Regions from separate parts of the Mesorhizobium sp. WSM4815 genome, predicted to be linked through region 2. Evidence: predicted binding sites of a transcription regulator. Region 2 holds the regulator's gene; each other region holds the start of a gene.
The links. Region 2 encodes LexA, which represses DNA repair genes until DNA is damaged. Its sites were predicted from a motif close to TGTTCNNNNTGTGTTCNG; they were not measured.
Positions count from the first base shown of each region.

Region 1: parE (DNA topoisomerase IV subunit B) is a predicted target of LexA. The motif match lies at 2,082-2,099, and genes of this name have one in related genera.
Region 3: AC0L2B_RS13860 (ATP-dependent helicase) is a predicted target of LexA. The motif match lies at 2,307-2,324, and genes of this name have one in related genera.

Region 1 covers NZ_JBVVQS010000097.1:314,101-318,266, reverse strand. Annotated here, with positions in the region: gene parE (DNA topoisomerase IV subunit B) at 1-2,011, opposite strand, end outside; gene AC0L2B_RS21120 (GGDEF domain-containing protein) at 2,273-3,442, shown strand; gene gcvP (aminomethyl-transferring glycine dehydrogenase) at 3,514-4,166, opposite strand, start outside.
Region 2 covers NZ_JBVVQS010000097.1:107,745-111,910, forward strand. Annotated here, with positions in the region: gene moaC (cyclic pyranopterin monophosphate synthase MoaC) at 29-526, shown strand; gene AC0L2B_RS20185 (molybdopterin molybdotransferase MoeA) at 526-1,731, shown strand; gene lexA (transcriptional repressor LexA) at 1,836-2,588, shown strand; gene AC0L2B_RS20195 (ComEC/Rec2 family competence protein) at 2,582-4,166, opposite strand, start outside.
Region 3 covers NZ_JBVVQS010000091.1:103,292-107,457, reverse strand. Annotated here, with positions in the region: gene AC0L2B_RS13875 (Lrp/AsnC family transcriptional regulator) at 1-162, opposite strand, end outside; gene AC0L2B_RS13870 (EamA family transporter) at 252-1,157, shown strand; gene AC0L2B_RS13865 (dienelactone hydrolase family protein) at 1,158-2,063, opposite strand; gene AC0L2B_RS13860 (ATP-dependent helicase) at 2,365-4,166, shown strand, end outside.

The DNA.
Region 1 (4,166 bases), 210 kb from region 2:
CCTGGATGAAGCGGAAGCGGGCTTCCGGCTTGGTGCCCATCAGCGCGTCGACCGCATCCTTGGTCGCCGCCTCGGCGTCGATCACATCGACCCTGAGCAGCGTGCGCTTTCTCGGGTCCATGGTGGTTTCCTTGAGCTGGGCGGCCATCATTTCGCCCAACCCCTTGAAGCGGCCGATTTCGACCTTGCCGCGCCCGGTGAACTCGGTGCGCAGCAGTTCGTCCTTGTGCGCATCGTCGCGGGCATAGGCGACCTTGCCGCCCTGGCGGATCGAGTAGAGCGGCGGCACCGCCAGGTAGAGATGGCCGTCGCGGACCAGGCTCGGCATCTCCTGGTAGAAGAAGGTGATCAGCAGCGAAGCGATATGGGCGCCGTCGACGTCGGCGTCGGTCATGATGATGACCCGGTCGTAGCGCAGATCCTGATCGCGGTATTTTGACCGCGTGCCACAGCCAAGCGCCTGGATCAGGTCGGAAATCTGCTGGTTGGCAGCCAGCTTGTCGTTGCCGGCGCTGGCGACGTTGAGAATCTTGCCGCGTAGCGGCAGCACTGCCTGGCTGGCGCGGTCGCGCGCCTGTTTCGCCGAGCCGCCGGCCGAATCGCCCTCGACGATGAAGAGCTCGGCGCCGGCCGCGGCATTCTGCGTGCAGTCGGCGAGCTTGCCGGGCAGGCGCAGCTTGCGCACCGCGCTCTTGCGCGAGACTTCCTTTTCCTGGCGGCGGCGCACCCGCTCGTCAGCACGCGCGATCACCCATTCGAGCAGCTTCGAAGCTTCCTGCGGGTTGTCGGCCAGCCAGTGGTCGAAGGGATCGCGGATCGCGGCCTCGACGATCCTGATCGCCTCGATCGTCGCCAGCCGGTCCTTGGTCTGGCCGACGAATTCCGGCTCGCGGATGAACACCGACAGCATGCCCGCCGCCGAGATCATGACGTCTTCCGAGGTGACGATCGAAGCGCGCTTGTTGCCGACCAGCTCGGCATAGGCGCGTAGGCCGCGCGTCAAGACGTTGCGGAAGCCAGCCTCATGGGTGCCGCCTTCGCCGGTCGGGATGGTGTTGCAGTAGGAGTTGAGGAACCCGTCGCCGCCGAACCAGGTCACCGCCCATTCGAGCGAGCCGTGGCCGCCTTGCCTGTCGCTTTTGCCGGCAAAGATTTCGCGGGTGACCTGGAATTCGTCGCCGAGCGAGGCTTTCAGATAGTCCTTGAGGCCGCCGGGAAAATGGAACTCGGCCTTGGCGGGCGTCGTGTCCTTCTCCTTGATCAGCGAGGGGTCGCAGGTCCAGCGGATCTCGACGCCGCCGAACAGATAGGCCTTCGAGCGCGTCATCCGATAGAGCCGCGCCGGCTCGAATGCCGCACCCTTGCCGAAGATCTGCTCATCGGGATGGAAGCGTATTCTGGTGCCGCGGCGGTTATGCACCTCGCCGAGCTGCTCCAGGCCGGTCACCGGAACGCCGCGCGAAAAGCGCTGGCGATAGAGCTGGCGGCCGCGCGCGACCTCGACCTCGAGATGGTCCGACAGTGCGTTGACGACGGAGACGCCGACGCCGTGCAGGCCGCCCGAGGTCTCGTAGACCTTGCTGTCGAACTTGCCGCCGGAATGCAGCGTCGTCATGATGACTTCGAGCGCAGGCTTCTTGAATTTCGGATGCGGATCGACCGGAATGCCGCGGCCATTGTCGGTCACCGCCAGATATCCGTCGGCCGAAAGCTCGACATCGATGAAAGTCGCGTGGCCGGCGACCGCCTCGTCCATCGAATTGTCGATGACCTCGGCGAACAAATGGTGCATCGCCTTGTCGTCGGTGCCGCCGATATACATGCCGGGCCGCCGCCGCACCGGCTCCAGCCCTTCCAGAACCTCGATGTCGGCGGCACTGTAGCTCTCGCTGCCGTCGCGGGATGCCGGGCGCTTCGCCGCCTGCACCAGCGGGTCGGCCGGGCGCGCGGTGGCGCGAACCGGTTGCGGCTGCTTGTCCAAATTGCCGAAAAGATCGTTGCTGTCGTTCATGCTGGTCCTGGATTGCGATGCTGCGAATCACCACCCGATACTGCCACGCTTTTTGCGGGCAGGCGACGGAGGTTCCCGTTACGTTCGAGGATAGAGCCTCTTACTGCAAAACCATTCGACAACCAAGCGGCGGAAATGGGCCGAGGGCATCGACGCTTTGTAAACCTTGTCCGGAGGTTACGCCGGAAGGTTGGCCGAAAAAGGGTATTCGCGGATTGCTGCTGACCTAGAATGCGGCAGAACCCGAGATGTCGCTTACGCATGTTGGATTACAGTTCGCTCCTGCTTGCGGCAGCGCTGTCGGGCACGTGCCTCAGCATCACCCTGTTTGCGATCTGGTGCACCGCGCCACAGGCACGCTTTGTGCTGACGGTGGCGTGCGGCATTCTCGTGCTCGTCGCACATGTGGTCTTGTTCTGGCACTATGCCAAGCATCCCAGCCCCTGGCTTTGCCAGATTGTACTTGCGCTTCTCAGCCTGGGCCTTCTGACCCTCTGCCTGTCGGCCATGCAGTATCTCGGCGTCCACGACTACAGGCGCGCCATCTTGCCGACCCTGGCTGCGATGGCGGTTTGCGCAGGCGCGACGTCGCTGGGCTTTGACGGCGTCGGCTTCATCGTCACCTACGCGACGGTAACGGCGCTGCTCTCGCTTATCGGGGTGATGTTCTGGATCAAAGGTGGTCATGATCGCCGGATATTGCTGGTCGTTTCGTTCCTGAGCGGCGTCTGTGCGCTGTCCTTCGGACTTTGCGGCGCGGTCCTGCTGGTCAAGGGCCAATGGGTGCTCGGCGTTGCGCCCAACAACTGGGCCGAACGGTTGAATTCCGCCGTGGCGGTCGCCTGCATGACGGGGCTCGGCGCATTGACGCTCTCCCTGCACCATTTGCAGGCGCAGATCGAACTGAAGGCCGAGACCATGACCGACCCATTGACCGGGCTGATGAACCGGCGGGCGTTGACGGCATTCTACGGCGAGCGGATTTTCGGCCCGCTCATGTCCGTCGCCATGTTCGACCTCGACCATTTCAAGAAGACGAACGATGTATTCGGTCATCCGGTCGGCGATCAGGTTCTGCGCCGCTTCGCCGCTGTCGTCAGAAAATACTCCAGGACCGGCGTCGACGCCTTCCGGCTGGGCGGCGAGGAATTCGTCCTCGTCATGTCGCGGATGACTGAAGAGAAGGCTTACGACATTGCGAGCAAGATCAGCGTCGCCTTCGGCACGGAAGTCGTCGCCACCCAGCTTGGTCCGTTGCGCAGCACAGTCAGTGGCGGCATCGGCTTTGGCGGGACGGATGGCACCAGTCTCGACAATGTGCTGGCCGAAGCCGACGCCGCACTCTATGCGGCAAAGCGCGCCGGGCGAAATCGCGTCGTCGCCCAGAACAAGGCGAGCAAGGCCGACGCGCCGGCCTTGCGTTCTGCCTGATTGAGGCTTCTATCTTCTTGTTAGACCATGATCTTGTCCGAAAACCGGATTCCACTTTTCGGGATCATGGTCTACTCCGCCGCCCCCAGATATTCCGACAGCGGCGGGCAGGAGCAGACGAGGTTGCGGTCGCCGGCGACATTGTCGATGCGCGACACCGGCGGCCAATATTTGGCTGACGTGTCGGCATCGCCGGCGGGGTAGGCCGCCTCCAGGCGCGAATAGGGATGGGTCCACTGGCCGGCCAGCGCCTCGGCGGCGGTATGCGGCGCATTGACCAGCGGATTGTCGGCCAGGGGCCATTCGCCTTTCGCCACCTTGGCTGCCTCGCCTGATATCGCGATCATCGCCTCGCAGAAGCGATCGAGCTCGCGCTTGGGCTCGGACTCGGTCGGCTCGACCATCAGCGTGCCGGCGACCGGAAACGACATGGTCGGCGCATGGAAACCATAGTCGATCAGCCGCTTGGCGACGTCGTCGACGCTGATGCCGGCACTGTCCTTGAGCACGCGGGTATCGAGGATGCATTCATGCGCGACGCGCTCGTGCCTGCCCTTGTAGAGCACCGGGAAATGCGCTCCGAGCCGCGTCGCCACATAATTGGCGGAAATGATCGCCGTCTCGGTCGCCTGCTTCAGGCCCGAAGCGCCCATCATCCGGATATACATCCAGGTGATCGGCAGGATCGAAGCGCTGCCGAACGGTGCAGCCGACACGGCATGGC
Region 2 (4,166 bases):
ACGCACGTCGCTCCAGGGTGACCTGACGATGTCGGCCGCTCTCACCCATCTTGGCGCGGAAGGCGAAGCCAATATGGTCGATGTCGGCGACAAGGCGGAGACGACCCGCACGGCAATCGCCGAAGGTCTTGTCTCGATGCGGCCTGAAACACTGAAAGTGATTCTCGACGGCGATGCCAAGAAAGGCGACGTGCTGGGTACGGCGCGCATCGCCGGCATCATGGCGGCCAAGAGGACGCATGAGCTGATCCCGCTCTGCCACCCGCTGCTGTTGACCAAGATATCGGTAGACATCGAACCGGACGCGAAGCTGCCCGGCCTGAAGGTCACGGCGCTGGCCCGCGTCACCGGCAAGACCGGCGTCGAGATGGAAGCGCTGACCGCCGTCTCGGTCGCCTGCCTGACCATCTATGATATGGCCAAGGCGGTCGACCGTGGCATGGCGATCTCCGGCATCAGGCTGGTGGAAAAGACCGGCGGCAAATCCGGCGACTACAAGGCGGACGCCCAGGGGGCAGGCCGATAATGGCGCTGCTTGCGGTCGCCGAGGCGCTCGAGCACCTGCTTGCGGATGCTGCGCCCTTGCAGGCTGAAAGCGTCGCCCTGATGGACGCCGCCGACCGCGTGCTGGCGGGGCCGCTCATGGCGCTCCGCACCCAGCCGCCATTCAACGCGTCAGCCATGGACGGCTATGCCGTGCGGGCCGACGATGTCGCGTCCGTGCCCGCGAGACTTTCGGTGATCGGCATGGCGCCGGCCGGACGCGGCTTTGCCGGAACAGTCGGCCCGGCGCAGGCCGTGCGCATCTTCACCGGCGCGCCGCTTCCCGCCGGTGCCGACACCATCGTCATCCAGGAGAATGTCCGCGACCTCGGCGGCGGCATGGTCGAAGTGACCGCGCCGACGGTTGAAGGCCGCAACATCCGCCGCCTCGGGCTCGATTTCTCGCAGGGCGACATGCTGCTGGAGAAAGGCCGCCTGCTTGATCCGGCGGCATTGTCGCTGGCGGCGTCGGCCAACCACCAGCAGGTCCGCGTGGTGAAACGGCCGCTGGTCGCCATCATCGCCACCGGCGACGAATTGCTGCCGCCGGGCAGCGACCTTGGCCCCGACCAGATCATCTCCTCCAATGCCTATGGCGTCGCCGCCGCGGCCCGCTCGGTCGGCGCCAGCGCACTCGATCTCGGCATCGCCCCCGACCGCAAGGAGGCGATCGCCGCGCTGGTGACAAAAGCCGTCGACGCAGGCGCGGACGTCATCGTCACGCTGGGCGGCGCCTCGGTCGGGGACCATGACCTCGTCCATGACGTGCTGACCGGCGAAGGCATGGCGCTCGATTTCTGGAAAATCGCCATGCGGCCCGGCAAGCCACTGATGTTCGGGCGGCTGGGCGCCATCCGCTGCATCGGCCTGCCCGGCAATCCGGTGGCCAGTCTGGTCTGCACGCAGCTCTTTCTGAAGCCGCTGCTGGCGCGGCTCGGCGGCCGCGCCTTCCGCCAGGACATGCGTCAGGCGCGGCTCGGCGCCGCCATGCCGGCCAACGATCTCAGGCAGGACTATGTACGCGCGGTGGTGAAGGAAGAAGCTGGCACGCTTGAGGCAACGCCGTTCAGTATTCAGGATTCCTCGATGCTCAGAATGCTGGCCGACGCCAACGGACTGGTCGTGCGCGAGCCATTCGCTCCCGCAGCCGCAGCGGGCGCCGCCTGCAGCGTGCTGATGCTACGCTGAACAAAACGTCAACACATTCATTAAACTTTAAATGGTTGCGGAACACAACTGGAACAGATAGTGTTTGTTCTGGGTTTGTTTTTCTGATTCTGTTGGGGGTCGCGATGCTGACACGCAAACAACATGAACTGCTGATGTTCATTCACGAACGGCTGAAGGAAAGCGGCATTCCGCCCTCGTTCGACGAGATGAAGGAAGCGCTCGACCTCGCCTCCAAATCAGGGATCCACCGGCTGATCACGGCGCTGGAGGAACGCGGTTTCATTCGCCGCCTGCCCAACCGCGCCCGCGCGCTCGAGGTGCTGCGCCTGCCCGATTCGATCGCGCCGGGCCTCAATGCGGCGCGCAAATTCTCGCCGAGCGTCATTCAAGGCAGCCTTGGCCAGGGCGGGCTTGGACAGGGCGGCCTCGGACGGCAGATCAAGCCGGCGCCTTCGCGCATGCGTGCTGCCGGCAATGACGACGACGTCGTTGCCACCGTCTCCATACCGGTGATGGGCCGCATCGCTGCCGGTGTGCCGATCGACGCCATCCAGCACCAGACGCATTCGATCTCGGTGCCACCGGACATGATCACCGGCGGCACGCACTACGCGCTGGAGGTCAAGGGTGATTCGATGATCGAGGCCGGCATCTTCGACGGCGACACGGTCATCATCCGCAACGCCGATACGGCCCAGCCTGGCGAGATCATTGTCGCGCTGGTCGACGAGGAGGAAGCGACGCTGAAACGATTCCGCCGCAAAGGTGCCTCGATCGCACTGGAAGCCGCCAATCCGGCCTACGAGACGCGCATCTTCGGGCCGGACCGGGTCAAGGTGCAGGGTAAGCTCGTCGGACTGATCCGGCGTTACTGAGCGGCAGGCTTCTTGGGTTTCTCGGCTTTTCGGTAAGGCGGCAGGCCCCTCGCCTCGCGCGAAAATCGCCGCTGCTCATGCCAGGGCCTGTATGGCTGTCTGACGGCAAAACGGATTTCTGCGCGCGTCGTCGCCGATAGCGGATCGAAGAAGACGGCGGCACTGCCCATGCGGGCGAGCTGCCGTTTGGTGACGACGAGAACCAGCGGATTGCGGCAGGGTTTGTAATAGGCTGTGGCATCGTCGATGACGATCAAATCCGCAAAGGCACAGGCCGGCCGCGCGGTTTTGCGGTTGTCGGCGAGCGCGATGAGCGCGCCGGACGGATGCCGGGCCAGGCACAGGCCGGCAGTGCAGGTGAAAGGCGCTCCCGGCGGCAGGTCGGCCGGGTCGGCGATGTCGAACTGCACATCTCCTTTTTCGAATGTCTCCGGCTCGACGATCGTCGTTGAAACCAGCGCATGTTTCCAGTTGTCGGTGGTGAATTCGTTCGAACGCACCCGGTTGACGGCAAGTTCGCCGCCGCCGATCGGCAGCGCCACCAGATGCGCATCCTCCGAAATCAGCACGTCGGGGGTGCGCGTCTCGGAAATCGTCAGCAGGCCGGCGAGCGCAAAGGGAAGTGCCGCAAGCCGCAGCCATGTCGTCGCCATCGTGGCGATGACCAGGGCGACCGTCACCAGCAGGACCGATTGCAACGAGATCAGGCCGACTGCATCGACCGGCGAACGCTCCGAAATCCATCCCGAAATTGCGATCATCGCCGTCAGGCCCTTGCCCATCATGTAGAGGAAAGGGCCGTCGAGGCCGAAAGGCATTGCCAAGGCGCTCAGGACGGCCAGGAACATGACGATCGTGACGATCGGCATGACGGCCAGATTGGCGAACAGGCTGAGCGGCGAGACGCGCTGAAAGTGCCAGATGGCGAAGAGCGCGGTGGCGCTGCCGGCAATGATGGAGGTCATTGCGATGGTGCCTGCCCCAGCGACGAGTTTGCGCGTGACGAAAGCGACCGGTGACCGTCGCTGTCGCGGCGCCTTGGCCTTGTCGGCACGGTAGTCGGACCAACCGGCATAGGCGCCCACGAGAGCCGCAGTCGCGGCGAAGGACATCTGGAAGCTTGCGCCGACCACCTCATGCGGCGACACGACGATGACGGCGATGGCCGAAATCGCCAGGTTGCGCATGGTGAGTGCCGCCCGGTCGAACAGCACGGCGACAAGCATTACCGCCAGCATGATGAAGCTGCGTTCAGCCGCGACCACGATACCGGAAAAGATCAGATAGGCAGCGATGGAGACGAGTGCGGCAGCAGCCGCATATTTCTTGACCGGCCGGCGCGACGAAAAGTCGGGAAACAGCGCAAAGGCGCCGCGCAGCAATCCCATGACGGTGCCGGCGACAAGCGCCATGTGCAGGCCGGAAATGGAGATGATGTGGTAGATGCCGGTGCGCCGCATCGATTCGTTTATCTCTTCGGGGATGCCGGCACGCACGCCGACGATCAGCGCAGCGGCAATCTCCCCCTCGGCACCACCGATGCTGTCCCTGATATGGTCGGCGATGGTTTCGCGCGCC
Region 3 (4,166 bases), on a different contig from region 2:
GCTCTCCTGCAGCCGCTTGATGCGCTCGGCCACGCTCGGCGCCGACAGGCCGACCGAGCGCGCCAGTTCGGCGGTGCTGGTGCGACCATCCTTTTCCAGCAGGCGCAGGATTTTCAGATCCGCCGCATCCAGATCAGCATTTTCGTTTCGAACGCGTTTCAGGAAAAACTCCTTTGTTCAGGAGAACAAATGATCTCTTTGGTCGGCCATTGCCCATATAAAAAGGTAAAACTGCCTGCAATAATGATCCTATGGACGATCAAGCGCAAGCCCCAGCTGCTATCCCTGCCCTCGGCGGCCCTGTCTTTGGCAGGCTGGCGACATCGCTGCCGCCGCATGTCTGGTTCGGTGTCAGCGCTGTGTTTCATTATCTCGGGCCGGCTTTCGCCGTGCTGCTTTTCCCGCATGTCGGCGTGCTCGGCATGGCCTGGCTGCGCATCGTCACGGCCGCCCTTGTCTTCGCGCCGCTGACCCGGCCGTGGACGGCCTTCGCCCGCGCCGACGGGCCGACACGGCTGCTGCTTCTCGGTTTTGGCGCCTGCCTCGGCGTGATGAATTGCTCCTTCTACCTGGCGCTCGACCGCCTGCCGATCTCGCTGGTCGCGGCGATCGAATTCGTCGGCACCATCGGCGTTGCGCTGGTCGGCGTCAGAAGCCCGCGCAATCTCGCAGCGCTTGCCGTTGCCGTCACCGGCACCTTGCTGCTCATCGACGTCAAATGGTCAAGCGACCCGATCGGGCTGTTCTGGGCTTTCCTCAACGGCGCGCTGTTCGTCGGCTACATCGTGCTTGGCCATCGCGTTGCCCGCGCCGGCGCTGGCGACGGCATCGCCGGCCTGGGCGCCGCCATGGCGGTCGCCTTCCTCATCGTGCTGCCGATCGGCTTCACCGATGCGCTGCCGGCTTTCTCGGCGCCGCCACTGCTCATCGCCGCCATCGGCGTCGGCATCTGCTCGTCGGTCATCCCCTATATCTGCGACCAGCTTGCCATGTCGCGGCTGCCACGATCGAGCTTCGCGCTGATGCTGTCGTTGCTGCCGGTCACCGCCACGCTGATCGGCGTCATTGTGCTCCGCCAGATACCAAGCCCCACCGATTGCATCGGCATCGCGCTGGTGGTGGCCGGCGTCGCTTTTCACAAACCGGCAAATGCCTGATCAGGCAAGCTTCTCCTTGAGAAAGGCGATCGTCCGGCCCCAGGCGAGGTCCGCCGCGTTCTTGTCGTAGCGAGCCGCCGACGTGTCATTGTTGAAGGCATGATTGGCGCCTTCATAGACATCGATCGTGTACTCGACTTCGGCTGCATCGAGCTCCTTCCTGAAGGCGTCGATACCGGCATTGGTGCGGGTGTCGAGCCCGGCATAATGCAGCAGCAGCGCCGCCTTGATCTTCGGCACATCCTCGGCCTTCGGCTGCATGCCGTAATAGGCGACAGCGGCAGCCAGATCCGGCGCATTGGCAGCCAGTGTGTTCACCGTGGCGCCGCCCCAGCAGAAGCCGACCGCGCCGACCTTGCCGTTGCCATCCTCGCTGCCCCTGAGGAAAGCGACCGTTGCGACCGCATTGGCAGTGGTTTGCGCCGGATCGAGCTTGGAAAACTGCTCGCGCGCCTTGTCTTCGTCGGCCGGCGTGCCGCCGAGCGGCGACAGGAAATCCGGGGCGAGCGCAACGAAGCCTTCCAGCGCCACGCGCCGCGTCACATCGCTTATATGCGGGTTGAGCCCCCTGTTCTCATGCACGACGATGACCGTGCCGAGCTTGCCGGACTGGCCGGCCGGCTTGACCAGATAGCCCTTCATCTCGCCACCGCTGCCGGGATAGCTGATGTCCTCGCCCGTCACGCGTGAATCGTCCTCGGCAACAATTGCCGCCCGGGCTGAATTCGCCGCCAGCAGCGGTGCGATTGCGGCGGCGGCCGCACCTGATCCGGCAAGCCTGGTCAACTGTTCCATGAAGCGCCGCCGGTCGAGCGTCAGATGCGTGTATTCGTCATACGCGTCGATCATCGCCTGAGTAATGGCGGGTCTGGTGACAGCGGGGCTGGCAGGGCTCGGTTTTGTCATGGCGCTCTCCTCGGCTTCGGGAACATGTCCGCCGCGCAAGATAGGGTAGAAGCCCGCACGGTCCAGTCACGGATCGGTGAGGCGCTGCTGACGCGAGCGCAGGTCCGCCAGACCGGCGGCTGGTCCAGGATGACACCGTTCGACTGGTGCGCTGTCCCACTTTCTCCGACCCGCCGTGCCTGTCGAGCAGGGCCGGCGTTATGGCTGTCGTGCCATCGGATTTGTAACTCCCCCGCCTGGATTGAGAACAAAACGGAGACACTTCTGGCCTTTCGCTGCCGAATCACTACATTCGGGGGAGATGTCCGGCTTTTCGGAAGATATGCCTTTTTTTGATGAACCGAACGCGCGGCCCGTGGCCCCGTCGGGCATTGCTGCGCGCGCCATGGCTGCCCGCAGCGGCCATGCCAATGCGCCCGATTATCTGAACGGGCTCAACCCCGAGCAGCGGCTGGCGGTGGAAACCACAGAGGGTCCGGTTCTGGTGCTGGCCGGCGCCGGCACCGGCAAGACGCGCGTCCTGACCACCCGCATCGCCCACATCCTCGCCACCGGCAAGGCCTTCCCGTCGCAGATCCTCGCCGTCACCTTCACCAACAAGGCGGCGCGCGAGATGAAGCAGCGCATCGGCCTGCTGATCGGCGAAGGCAATGTCGAAGGCATGCCGTGGCTTGGCACCTTCCACTCGATTGGAGTGAAGCTGCTGCGCCGCCACGCCGAGCTTGCCGGGCTCAGATCCGACTTCACCATTCTCGACACCGACGACGTCGTGCGCCTGATCAAGCAGCTCATCCAGGCCGAAGGACTGGACGACAAACGCTGGCCGGCCAAGCAGTTCGCCCAGATGATCGACGGCTGGAAGAACAAAGGGCTTGGCCCCGCCGAGATTGCCGAGGGCGACGCCCGCGCCTTCGCCAACGGCAAGGGCCGCGAGCTCTACAAGGATTACCAGGAGCGGCTGAAGACGCTGAACGCCTGCGACTTCGGCGATCTCCTGTGCCACCCGATCCGTATCTTCCGCGCCAATCCGGACGTGCTGAAGGAATACCACAAGCGCTTCCGCTACATCCTCGTCGACGAGTACCAGGACACCAACACCGCCCAATACATGTGGCTGCGACTGCTGGCGCAGCGGCCGGATGCCAAGCCGATCTCCCCCCTTGAGGGGGAGATGTCGGGCAGGACAGAGGGGGGTGCCTCGCGCCGACAGGCTGGAGGGACAGCGCCCCCCTCTGTCGCCTCCGGCGACATCTCCCCCTCTAGGGGGGAGATTGGGCGCTCTTCATCCGAAGGCCGAGCTAGGTCCACCATAAACATCTGCTGCGTCGGCGACGACGACCAGTCGATCTATGGCTGGCGCGGGGCCGAAGTCGACAACATCCTGCGCTTCGACAAGGATTTCCCCGGCGCCACGATCATCCGGCTGGAACGCAACTACCGCTCCACCGCGCACATCCTCGGCACCGCCTCCCACCTCATCGCCCACAATGAAAGCCGCTTCGGCAAGACGCTGTTCACCGAAAAGATCGCCGAGGACGACGAGAAGGTGCATGTCCATGCCGCCTGGGATTCCGAGGAAGAGGCGCGCGCCGTTGGCGAAACCATCGAGGCCTACCAGCGGCAGAAGCACAATCTCAACGACATGGCCATTCTTGTCCGCGCGTCCTTCCAGATGCGCGAGTTCGAGGATCGTTTCGTCACACTCGGCCTCAACTATCGCGTCATCGGCGGCCCGCGCTTTTACGAGCGCCTCGAAATCCGCGATGCGCTGGCCTTCTTCCGCGTCGTCGCGCAAGGCGCAGACGACCTCGCCTTCGAGCGCATCGTCAACGTGCCGAAGCGCGGGCTGGGCGAAGCCACCATCCGCCAGATCCACGACACCGCCAGGGCGCTGCGCATCCCGATGCTGGAGGCTGCGGAAAAACTCGCTGAGAGCGACGAGCTGAAGCCAAAGCCGCGCGCGGCGCTGCGCGAAGTCGCCGCCAATTTCGAGCGCTGGCAGAAGGCGCTGGAGACCACGCCGCACACCGAGCTGGCCGAGACCATCCTGGAGGAGAGCGGCTACACCGACATGTGGAAGAACGACCGCTCGGTAGAAGCGCC